3 regions of the Burkholderia sp. BCC1977 genome follow, and region 1 is predicted to be linked to each of the others. Evidence: riboswitches for the same ligand, from Rfam matches in the RefSeq annotation. Region 1 holds a riboswitch; each other region holds the start of a gene.
The links. Region 1 has a riboswitch for cobalamin ahead of U5771_RS11265 (TonB-dependent receptor domain-containing protein). Riboswitches for the same ligand answer to the same signal wherever they lie in the genome.
Positions count from the first base shown of each region.

Region 1 (3,697 bases):
CGACGGACGCGCGACGTTCCGGATGGATTCGCTGCGCCGCACGCGCAGCCCGGCCGCGTGCCTCGTCGACCTGACGGGGCTGTTCTGCTATCTGCAGTTGTTCGGCTGGCTGATCGGGCAGCCGCTGCGGCCGGACGAAGTGTGGCTCGGCCATCCGCGCCGCGACGACGCGATGCCGCTGCTCGGGCTATTCAACGCGCCGGTCGACGTCGGCCGCAAGACCTATGGCTTCGGGTTCGATGCGGCGCGGCTCGATGCCCGCGTGATCCGCCAGCCGGGCGAGCTGGCCGCGTTTCTCGTCGATTTTCCGTTTCGTCTGATCGATGCGGCGCCGGCCGTCGTGTCATGGGCGCAGCAGGTGCGCGGCTTTCTCGACGCGGCGCTCGCGCGCGAGCAGGCGCTGCCCCCGCTCGCCGAGCTCGCGGCATGGCTCGGCGTCAGCGAGGCCACGTTGCGGCGGCGGCTGGCCGCCGAAGGCAGCGGCTATCACGCGTTGCGCGAGCAGTGCCTCGCGGAGGTCGCACGGCGCTGCCTGCGCGAATCGGACTGGCCGGTCGCCCGGATTGCCACGCATCTCGGGTTCGCCGGCGAGGAAGCGTTCAGGCGGGCGTTCGTGCGATGGACGGGCATTGCGCCGAGCCGGTTCCGGCGCGATTGCCGTGCTGCCAACGGCCCGTTTCATCAGACGTAAAGCGGTTCGAATGCTTCACCAGAAAGGTTTCGGAAAGCATGCGGCGAACACTGACGTTTTTTCGCATCCCTTCGCGCTTCGATAATTGACGCGCCGGCGCGCTCGCCATTACGCTTGCGCGCTGATGGTTCCCGGAGACGGGATCAAAAGGGAACGCAGGAGAGGCAGCGCCTCGAATCTGCGGCTGCCCCCGCAACTGTGAGCGGCGAATCCGCACCACCCCACGCCACTGGGAAACCGGGAAGGCCGGTGCGAATAGCGACCCGCGAGCCAGGAGACCTGCCATCGACCCGAGGTCCAAGCAGCCGCACCGGGCGGGGTGTCCCGATGCGCCAGCACCGTCTTTGGCGGTCGCCCCGTTGCATGGACGGCCCGACCTCAGGACCCTTCAGATGTCCGATCTTTCCGCCTCCGCTTCCACGCCGGAAGCGTCGTGCCGTTGCGCGGCCAATCCGCGCGGCGTGTCCGCACGCGTGTGCCGTGCCGTGTCGTCCGCCCCGCGCGACTACCGCCCACGCCGCCCGGCCTCGCGATAGACCCACCCTAACCAGGCGGTACGCACCGCCACCCGCTTACGCTCGCCGTACCTGCAACACCATCACGCTCGCTGCCCCATGAATCTTCGCCACCTTCTCGCCACGTCCGCCACCACGGCGCTGCTCTCCCCGATCGCCCACGCCGCCGGCGACACGGCGCCCGCGCAGCCGCCCCAACCCGCCGACGGCGCCGACCTCCCGACGATCAGCGTGACCGACACGCGGCACCTGCCCGAGTCGTTCGACCAGCGCTATGCAACGACGCAGGTGCTCACGCGCGCCGATCTCGACCGGCTGTCGCCGAGCGACCCGAGCATCACGCAGGCGCTCGCGACGCTGCCGGGCGTGACCGTCTCGCAGAACGGCGGCCCGGGCTCGTCCGCGTCGGTCAGCATCCGCGGCTCGTCGGCCAGCCAGGTCGCGGTGTTCATCGACGGCATCCGGATCGGCTCGCCGACCACCGGCATCGCGCCGTGGGCCGACCTGCCGACCGACGCGTTCGAGCGCGTCGAGGTGATTTCGGGGCCGGCTGCCGCGTCGTTCGGCGCGAACGCGATGGGCGGCGTCGTGCAGCTGTTCACGCGCCGCGCCGCCGGCCAGCCGAACCAGACCACCGTGTCGTTCGGCGGCGGCTCGAACAAGACCTTCGACACGCAACTGCGCACGTCGGGCACCGTGCCGTCGACCGGGCCGCTGGCCGCGCTCGGCGGCCTCACCTACACGCTCGGCCTGCACGACTACAACACGGCCGGCATCGACGCGACGCGGCCGTTCGCGTACGGCCACGAAGACGGCCGCAATCCGTATCACGCGCAGGATCTCGACGCGCGCCTCGGCTATGCGCGCGACAACTGGTCGATCTCGACGTTCGCGCTGTACCACCGCTCCGACCTGTCCTATGACAACGCCGGCTTTGCGAACCGCGAGCTCGATCATCAGCTGACCACGGGCATCGCGTTCCATCTCGATCTCACGCCCGACACGCAGTTCGACCAGTCGTTCGGTTATGCGAACGATCGTCAGTTCCTGTACGCGAGCGACCCGACGATTCCGACCGACCAGATCAACTCGCAGCGCATCAGCTCGTCGACGTCGCTGACCCATCAAGAGCACGGCTTCCACCTGTTCGGCCTGCCGCTGTCGGGCGAGACGAAGGTCGCGTACGACTTCACGCGCGAACAGGCGTTCCTGCCGGTCGACGTGCCGGACGGCGTGCCGACGCGCAACGATTCCGCGTTCTCGCTGCATCAGTCGGCGACGCTCGGCAGCGTGACGCTGTTCGTCGCGGGCCGTCACGAGATCATCGCCGGGAAGGCCGTGAACACCGGCAACGCGGCGCTGTCGTGGGCGATCACGCCGGTCTATACGGCGCGCGTGTCGTACGGCAACGCGTTCCGCCTGCCGTCGTTCAACGACCTGTACTACCCCGGTTACGGCAACCCGAACCTGAATCCGGAACGCAGCGATTCGGTCGAGGCCGCGCTCGACGCGAACACCGCGTACGGCACGTTCAGCGCCGCGATCTACGACACGCGCGTCAACAACCTGATCGCGTACAACCCCGCGACGTTCTCGCCGATGAACATCGGCCGTGCGCATATCCGCGGCATCGACCTGTCGTACAAGGGCACGATCGGCCCCTCGACGCCGGTGAGCGTCGCGATCGGGATCCTGAATCCGCAGGACGAGACCAACGACAGCTGGCTCAACCGCCGGCCGCGCCAGACCGTCAGCGTGAACGTCGACCACACGTGGGACGAATTCCATCTGCACGCACTGAGCACGGGCGCGACGCTGAGCTACGGCGGCACGACGTTCGACGACCCGGCCAACACGACGTACCTGCCGTCGTACCTGAGCGTGAACCTGCGCGCGTCGTACAGGATCAATGCGCACCTGACGGTGTCGGCGACGCTGTCGAACCTGTTCGACCGCCAGTACATGACCGCATACGGCTACAACACGCTCGGCCGCACCGCGTTCGGCAAGGTCAGCTATACGTTCTGAGCGGGGTGGCCGGTGCATCGGCGCCCATGTTCGCGGGTGTCGATGCGAACGGGTGCGCGGGTACCGGATGTCGCCGGCCGCGAGCGCGCGGGCGCGTTCGCTCGCACCGCGATACGCGTCAGGCCCCTGCGACGCCCCGCACGCCCGCGATCAACTGGATCGCGCCGAACCCCGCGATCACGACGGCCGATACGCGCGACAGCCCGTGCATGAACGTCAGCGACATCTTCGTGCGCAACGCGGCGGTCGCGCTGCTCAGGCACAGCCACCACGTCGCGGAACCCACGAACACGCCGGCGACCATCAGCGCCACGGTCGGCCCCATCGCGCCTTCATGCGTGCCCGCCAGCGGGCCGAGCGCCGCGAAGATCCCGACAAACGACAGGATCGTCATCGGGTTCGACAGCGTGAGGCCGAAGGTCGTCAGAAAATCGCGCAGCACGGTCGTGCGCGGCACGTCGCG
Region 1 covers NZ_CAJPGQ010000010.1:80,558-84,254, forward strand. Annotated here, with positions in the region: gene U5771_RS11260 (helix-turn-helix domain-containing protein) at 1-691, shown strand, start outside; cobalamin riboswitch at 800-993, shown strand; gene U5771_RS11265 (TonB-dependent receptor domain-containing protein) at 1,306-3,234, shown strand; gene U5771_RS11270 (LysE/ArgO family amino acid transporter) at 3,353-3,697, opposite strand, start outside.

Region 2 (3,697 bases), on a different contig from region 1:
GCAGGTGGATCGTTTCCTCCGATGCCGATGCGAGGCCGAGCAGCATCGCGAGGTCGAGCTCGCCGCGCGTCGCGCGCACGATCTTCACCTGCGGCGGGATTTCCTCGCGGATCGCGGCTTCGACGTCGGCGAACTGCGCGTCGGCGACGAGGTCGGCCTTGTTCACGATCACGAGATCGGCGGACGACAGCTGGTCGGCGAACAGTTCGTGCAGCGGCGACTCGTGGTCGAGGTTCGGATCGGCGCGGCGCTGCGCGTCGACGGCCTGCGGGTTCTCGGCGAACTGGCCGCTCGCGGCGGCCGGCCCGTCGACGACGGTCACGACCGCGTCGACCGTGAAGCTGTTGCGGATCGTCGGCCAGTTGAAGGCCTGCACGAGCGGCTTCGGCAGCGCGAGGCCCGACGTCTCGATCAGCACGTGATCGATGTCGGCGCGGCGCTCGACGAGCGCTTCCATCACCGGATAGAACTCCTCCTGCACGGTGCAGCACAGGCAGCCGTTCGCGAGTTCGTACAGCTGGCCCGACGCTTCGCCCTGCGCGCCCTCGGCGCCCTCTGCATCCTCGCAGCCGATGCCGCAGCCCTTGAGGATTTCGCCGTCGATGCCGAGCTCGCCGAATTCGTTGACGATCACCGCGATGCGGCGGCCTCCGGCGTGCTGCAGGATGTGACGCATCAGCGTGGTCTTGCCGCTGCCGAGAAAGCCCGTGACGATCGTGACGGGAAGCTTGCGTAGGGTCATGGTGGGTCCTGTGTCGAAAAGGGAGTCAAGCCGAGAGCGTCACGTCGATCTCGTCGTAGCGTTTGATGCGGTAGATCGCGGCCGACACGATCCAGCACGCGAGGAACAGGCCGATCACGACGTAGCCGAGCATCCCGAAATGCGATGCGACCATCGTCGAGAAATTCCACACCGGGCCGTGCAGCGAGAGTTTATCCGCGAGCAGCGCGAGCACCTCGATGCCGCCGATCAGCGCGGCAACCAGCACCGACACGAACGTGATCGTCATGTTGTAGTAGATCTTGCGGATCGGCCGCACGTACGCCCAGCGGTACGCGCCCATCATCAGGATGCCGTCGGTCGTGTCGACGAGCGTCATGCCGGCGGTGAACAGCACCGGCAGCACCATCACCGACCAGAACGACAGGCCGCCCTGCACCTGCGTGGCCGAAATGCCGAACAGCGCGATTTCGGTCGCGGTATCGAAGCCGAAGCCGAACAGGAAGCCGACCGGATACAGGTGCCAGCTGCGCGACACGAGGCGGAACAAAGGCCGGAACAGGCGGGCCAGCACGCCGCGCTGGTTCATCAGCATGTCGAGGTCGGCGTCGACGATCGGCTCGCCGCGGCGGGCTGCGCGAAAGGTCCGGTAGACGGAGATCAGGATCAGCAGGTTCGCGGCCGCGAGCACCAGCAGGAAGAACGCGGACACGCTCGTGCTGATCACGCCGCCCCAGGTCTTCATGCTCTCGAAGCGCGCGAGCGATGCCGCGGTCAGCGCGACCGCCACGGACATCACGATCACCACCGTCGAATGGCCGAGCGAGAAGAACAGGCCCGCGCCGAGCGGGCTGCGGCCCTCCTGCATCAGCTTGCGCGTGACGTTGTCGATCGCGGCGATATGGTCGGCGTCGACCGCGTGGCGCAGCCCGAACACGTAGGCGAGCAGCGCGGTACCCAGCAGCACGGGCTGGTCGCGGAACGCGACGAAGGCCCAGATCCACGCGCCGACGTTGAAGGCGGCGAGCAATGAATAGATCGCGACGATTTTGCCGCGCAGCCCGGACGGGCTGTCGTTGAACAGGCGGAAGAACGAGCCGAGCATGATGCTCCCTTGCGAACGGTCGACATGGTGAATGCCAACACGGCCGTCGTCGGCCCGGCGCGCGGCGCTGGCCGTGCTTCGCCCCCGGCCCGCGCGCGCAGCGGCTGACGGATCGGCGGAGGAAGCGGGCAACGCTCGGGCGTCCGGCGAACTGCGGCCGTGGACGATGCGCCGCCTCCCCGCGGCGCTGAACCCCAACGTTTCGGCCGGTATCCGGGCTGACGAACACGCCGCTTCGCCTTCCCGGATGCACGGCATCCAGTGGCGGTCGTCCGCATGCGGCAGGCATGCGGCGAAGCGGCGCTGCATCGCGCTGGGCGCGACGCGTTCGCTTACCGTTGCGGGGGCAGCACAGGTTGGCTCGACTGCGGCGCAGGCAGGCTCCCTGTTTCCCGTTTAACTGCGCGCGCCGGAGGAGCGCGCGCGAGCACCAAAACGCGTGCGAGTGTAGGCGGCGGTGCGGGGAGCGTCAAGGCGGAACGGGCCGGCGCGGTGCGTTCGGCCCGGCCGGGGCACCGCGCCGGGGGCGCCTGCGGCGCCCGCACGGCGGGTTCGCGCGGGCCGACCGCTGTGCTATCGTATGCGCCGCGTTCGGTGCTCGCATGCGCATTCCGCGCACGCAGTTAAACGGGAAACAGGAGGCGGAAGTCCGCCCGGCCTGTGCTGTCCCCGCAACGGTACGCCGCCCGCGCGCCGCGGTTCCCCCGCACGCGCCCAGGCCGCCCGCGATGCCACTGCCCTTCAGCGGGCGGGAAGGCTGCGGCCTGGCAAGCGGCCAGCCCGGATACCGGCCGACGCAAGGGGCGAGCCCGCTGCTCGCCGAACGCCCGATCCGCGGGGGACGGATGGGGTGCGCTTTCCGCCCGCGCTCGCGCGGGCTTCGCCCGATCCGTCATGCCTTGCCTGTCCGCCGGCCGTCGATGTGCCGCTCGCTTGCCCCTTCCCACTGCTACGACACGGTGTGCGCCGTGCCGCGTCCGATGAGCCGCGCCTGGCTCGTCGGCGCCGGCCCCGGCGACGCCGATCTGCTGACGCTGAAGGCCGTGCGCGCGATCGCCGCGGCCGACGTGCTGCTCGTCGACGATCTCGTGAACCCCGACGTATTGCGCCATGCGCGCGCCGACGCGCGCATCGAGCACGTCGGCAAGCGCGGCGGCCATGCGTCGACGCCGCAGGAAACCATCGTCGCCGCGATGCTCGCGCACCTGCGCGCGGGCCGCAGCGTCGCACGGCTCAAGGGCGGCGATCCGTTCGTGTTCGGCCGCGGCGGCGAGGAGCTGCTCGCGCTCGGCGCGGCCGGTTTCCCGGTCGAGGTCGTGAACGGCATCACGGCCGGTATCGCAGCCCCGGCCGCGCTCGGCATTCCGGTCACGCATCGCGGCGACGCGCAGGGCGTGATCTTCGTCACGGGCCACGGCGCGGGCGCCGACGAACCCGACTGGCGCGCGCTGGCCGCGACCCGGATGACGGTCGTGATCTACATGGGCATACGCCGGCTCGACGCGATCGTGGCCGCGCTGCGCGACGGCGGCGTGCCCGGCGACATGCCGTGCGCGGCGATCGAGAACGCGACGCGCGACGGGCAGCGGCACGTGCTCGCGACGCTCGACACCGTCGTCGAACGCGTGGGCGCGACCGGTATCGGTTCGCCCGCGATCGTCGTGATCGGCCGCGTCGCGGCGCTCGCCGACGATCCGGCGATGCGCGCCGCGCTCGGCGGCCGCGCATGATGCGCGTCGCGCTCGGCGTCGGGTTCCGCGCGGGCGTGACGGCCGCGCAACTCGATGCCGCGATCCGCGCGGCGCTGGCGCACTACCCGGACGCCGAGCCGGCCGTCGTCGCGACGCTCGCCGACAAGGCGCGTGCCCGTT
Region 2 covers NZ_CAJPGQ010000009.1:63,144-66,840, forward strand. Annotated here, with positions in the region: gene cobW (cobalamin biosynthesis protein CobW) at 1-742, opposite strand, end outside; gene U5771_RS10375 (HoxN/HupN/NixA family nickel/cobalt transporter) at 768-1,826, opposite strand; cobalamin riboswitch at 2,013-2,276, opposite strand; cobalamin riboswitch at 2,402-2,637, shown strand; gene cobA (uroporphyrinogen-III C-methyltransferase) at 2,807-3,556, shown strand; gene U5771_RS10385 (cobalamin biosynthesis protein) at 3,553-3,697, shown strand, end outside.
Region 2: it holds a riboswitch for cobalamin, as region 1 does, so the genes downstream of both, U5771_RS10375 (HoxN/HupN/NixA family nickel/cobalt transporter) here and U5771_RS11265 (TonB-dependent receptor domain-containing protein) in region 1, are expected to answer to the same signal.

Region 3 (3,697 bases), on a different contig from region 1:
GAACGCGAGCCGCATCATCACGCGCTGCCCCTTCGGCAACACGATCTCGACCGCATCGTCCGCGTGGCCCGCGAGCAGCAGGCGCGCGGCGGCGAGCGACGTCGCGGTCGCGCAACTGCCGGTCGTATAGCCGAACCGCAGCGGTGCCGGTTGTTCGGGGGTCTCGTCGCGCATCACGCGGGGTCCGTGAGGTCCGTTGCCGCGGAATCGGGTTTGCGCACGTCGTACAGCGTGACGGGCAACGGCTGCCGCCACGCGTCGAAGCGGCCGAGCGGCTCGGCGTGGGCGAGCGATACGCGCGTGAGCGTGCCGCCGTGCGCGTCGCGCCACGCGGCGAGCGCCAGCTCGCCCTGCAGCGTGACCGCGTTCGCGACGAGCCGGCCGCCGGGCTTCAGCGCCGTCCAGCACGCATCGAGCACGCCGGGCGCGGTCGCGCCGCCGCCGATGAAGATCGCGTCGGGCGCGGCGAGCCCCGCGAGCGCGTCGGGCGCGCGCCCCGCGACGAGTTGCAGGCCCGGCACGCCGAGCGCGTCGCGGTTGTGCTCGATGAAGCGCTGCCGCTCCGCATGCGACTCGATCGCGATCGCCTGGCACGACGGATGCGCACGCATCCACTCGATGCCGATCGAGCCGCTGCCCGCGCCGACGTCCCACAGCAGTTCGCCGGGTGCGGGCGCGAGGCGCCCGAGCGTCAACGCGCGCATGTCGCGCTTGGTGAGCTGGCCGTCGTGGCGGTACGCGTCGTCGGGCAGGCCGGGCGTGAGTGCGCGGCGCGGCGCATCGGGGCCGGCCTGGCAGTCGAGCGCGACGAGATTGAGCGCGGCGGTTTCGTCGATGTGCCAGTCTTGCGCGAGGCCGTCGATGCGCCGCTCGAGCGGGCCGCCGAGATGTTCGAACACGCTGATGCGCGTCGGGCCGAAGCCGCGCGCGGCGAGTTCGGCGGCGACCGTGGCCGGCGTGCGGCCGTCGGCGCTCAGCACGAACAGGCGCCGGCCCGGCAGCAGGTGGCGCGCGAGCGTCGCGAGCGGCCGGCCGACGAGCGACACCGCGCCGACGTCCTGCAACGCCCAGCCGAGCCGCGCGGCCGCCAGCGACAGCGACGACGGTGCGGGCAGCACGCGCCATTCGTCGGGGGACAGTTCGCGTGCGAGCGTCGCGCCGACGCCGAACAGCATCGGGTCGCCGCTCGCCAGCACGCAGACGGGCGTACCGCGCTGCGCGAGCAGGCCCGACAGGTCGAACGGCGACGGCCATGCCGCGCGTTCGGCCGGCAGCCGCGCGGGCAGCATGTCGAGGTGCCGCTTCGCGCCGACGACCCGCGTCGCCTCGAGCAGCGCGCGCCGCGCGCCGCGCCCGAGCCCCGCGTAGCCGTCGTCGCCGATGCCCACTACCGTCAGCCACGCCGTCATGCACCCTTCCCCATCGTCCGATTCCATCGAGTCGCCGCACGGCGGCCGTGAAGGCGCCGGTGCGGCCGTCCGCATTGCGAAAGTCGGCATGGTACCGTGTTCCACCGTGCGTTTCATCTGCGGGGCCGCCGCCGCCGGGCCGCGTTTCGCTTCGGCCACGGCGCCCGCCCGGCGGTCGCGAAGCAGCGGTGAAAAGCGGCGGTGAAATCGGGTATCCTACGGCCGTTCGTTCGCCGGTGCCCTTCGGGGCCGAAGAGGGAACACAGGGCGCGCATCGCGCCGCTGTGGCTGCCCCCGCAACTGTAGACAGCGAGCCGTTCTCCCCCTCATGCCACTGGTTTCACCGGGAAGGCCGGGAGCCGGCGCCGACCTGTCAGCCAGGAGACCTGCCGGCCTGAAAGTGCGTGCGTGCCAGTCGGCGTCGGGCGGGGTGTACCGATGCGTTGGCCGCGGCGCGACACTGTCCCGGTATCCCGTTGAGATCCGCCCCCGATTCGAATCCTGCCTCGCCCGTCGTGCGCCCTTCGGCTTGCCCGGGGCTCGTGCGCGTCGTCGCGGCAGCCGACGGCGGGCTGTGCCGGATCAAGCTGCCGGGCGGCCGGCTCGACGCGCGGCAGGCCCGCGCGATTGCCGCCGCCGCTAGCGCCTGCGGCTCCGGCGCGATCGACGCGACCAATCGCGCGAATCTCCAGCTGCGCGGCATCCGCGACGGCATGGCCGACACGCTGGCCAACGCATTGCTCGACGCGGGCCTGGGCCCGCGCGCGTGTGCCGGCGATGCCGCCGCCGACCGGGCCGCGCTCGCCGCGAGCGACGACGTCCGCAACCTGATGCTCAGCCCGCTCGCGGGGCGGGATCCCGACGCGCTGCTCGACAGCCGCGCACTCGCGCTTCCCCTGCTCGACATGCTGACGCACGAGCCGCGCCGCGGCGAGGTGTCGCCGAAATTCTCGATCCAGCTCGACGGCGGCGAATCGGTGGCCGCGCTCGATCATCCGCACGACATCTGGCTCGCCGCGTGGCGTCGCGGCGACGGTGCGATCCGCATCGCCGCGGGCCTGGCCGGCTGTCCGCCGGTCGCGCCCGGCGATCCGCCCGCTTCGTTCGACGTGGCGCCGGACCAGGCCGTCGCGCTCGTCCGCGCGCTGCTGCTCGCGTTCCTCGATCTCGCGCCGACCGACGTCACGCGGATGCGTGCGTTGCTCGCGACCTGCGGCGCACACGCGTTGCACGAGCGCGCGCGGCAATACCTATCCTTCCCGCTCGGCGCCGACCCGGCACTGGCCGGCTGGCGGCGCTCGCCTGCGGATGCCGCGCTGCGTTTCGGTGCACGGCCGTCGCGCGATGCGGATCGCTGCAGCGTCGGCGCGCAATTCGTGCTCGGCCGGCTCGACGCGACACGACTGGAACGGCTCGCGGCACTCGCCGAGGCCGATGGCGACGGCACGCTGTCGATGACCCCGTGGCAAGGCGTATTCGTGCACGGCGTGCGGCACGAACGTGCGCCGGCCGTGCTCGACGCGCTCGCGTCGTTCGGTCTCGTGTGCACGAGATCCGACCCGCTGGCCGCGCTGGTCGCCTGCACCGGCAGCGCGGGCTGCGCGAAGTCGCGCGCCGATACGAAACACGATGCGCTCGTGCTGGCCGCGCGCGTCGGCCATCCGGTCGACGTGCACCTGACCGGCTGCGAGCGCCACTGTGCGTTGCCGCACACCGCGACGCACACGCTCGTCGCGGTCGCGCCCGCACGCTACGACCTTTACCGGCGCGACGCCGCCGCGGGCCTCGGTGCCCCGCTCGCGCGCCATCTGACGATTGACCAGGCCGCGGCCCGACTGACGGACGCGCGGCACAGCCAGGACACCACCGATGCTTGACTACATTCGCGACGGGCAGGAAATCTACCGCCAGTCGTTCGCGACGATCCGCGCCGAGGCCGACCTGTCGCAGGTTCCGCCCGATCTCGAGAAGCTCGCGGTGCGCGTGATCCACGCGTGCGGGATGGTCGATGTCGCCTACGACCTGCGCTTCTCGGCCGGCGCCGGCACGGCAGGCCGTACGGCGCTCGCGGCCGGCGCGCCGATCCTGTGCGACGCGAAGATGGTTGCCGAAGGCATCACGCGCGCGCGGCTGCCGGCCGGCAATCGCGTGATCTGCACGCTCGGCGAACCGGAAGTGCCCGACCTTGCGCGGCATCTCGGCAACACGCGCTCGGCCGCCGCGCTCGAACTGTGGCGCCCGCACCTCGCCGGCAGCGTCGTCGTGATCGGCAATGCGCCGACCGCGCT
Region 3 covers NZ_CAJPGQ010000009.1:41,049-44,745, forward strand. Annotated here, with positions in the region: gene U5771_RS10265 (cobalt-precorrin-5B (C(1))-methyltransferase) at 1-174, opposite strand, end outside; gene cbiE (precorrin-6y C5,15-methyltransferase (decarboxylating) subunit CbiE) at 174-1,409, opposite strand; cobalamin riboswitch at 1,627-1,818, shown strand; gene cobG (precorrin-3B synthase) at 1,925-3,286, shown strand; gene U5771_RS10280 (precorrin-8X methylmutase) at 3,279-3,697, shown strand, end outside.
Region 3: it holds a riboswitch for cobalamin, as region 1 does, so the genes downstream of both, cobG (precorrin-3B synthase) here and U5771_RS11265 (TonB-dependent receptor domain-containing protein) in region 1, are expected to answer to the same signal.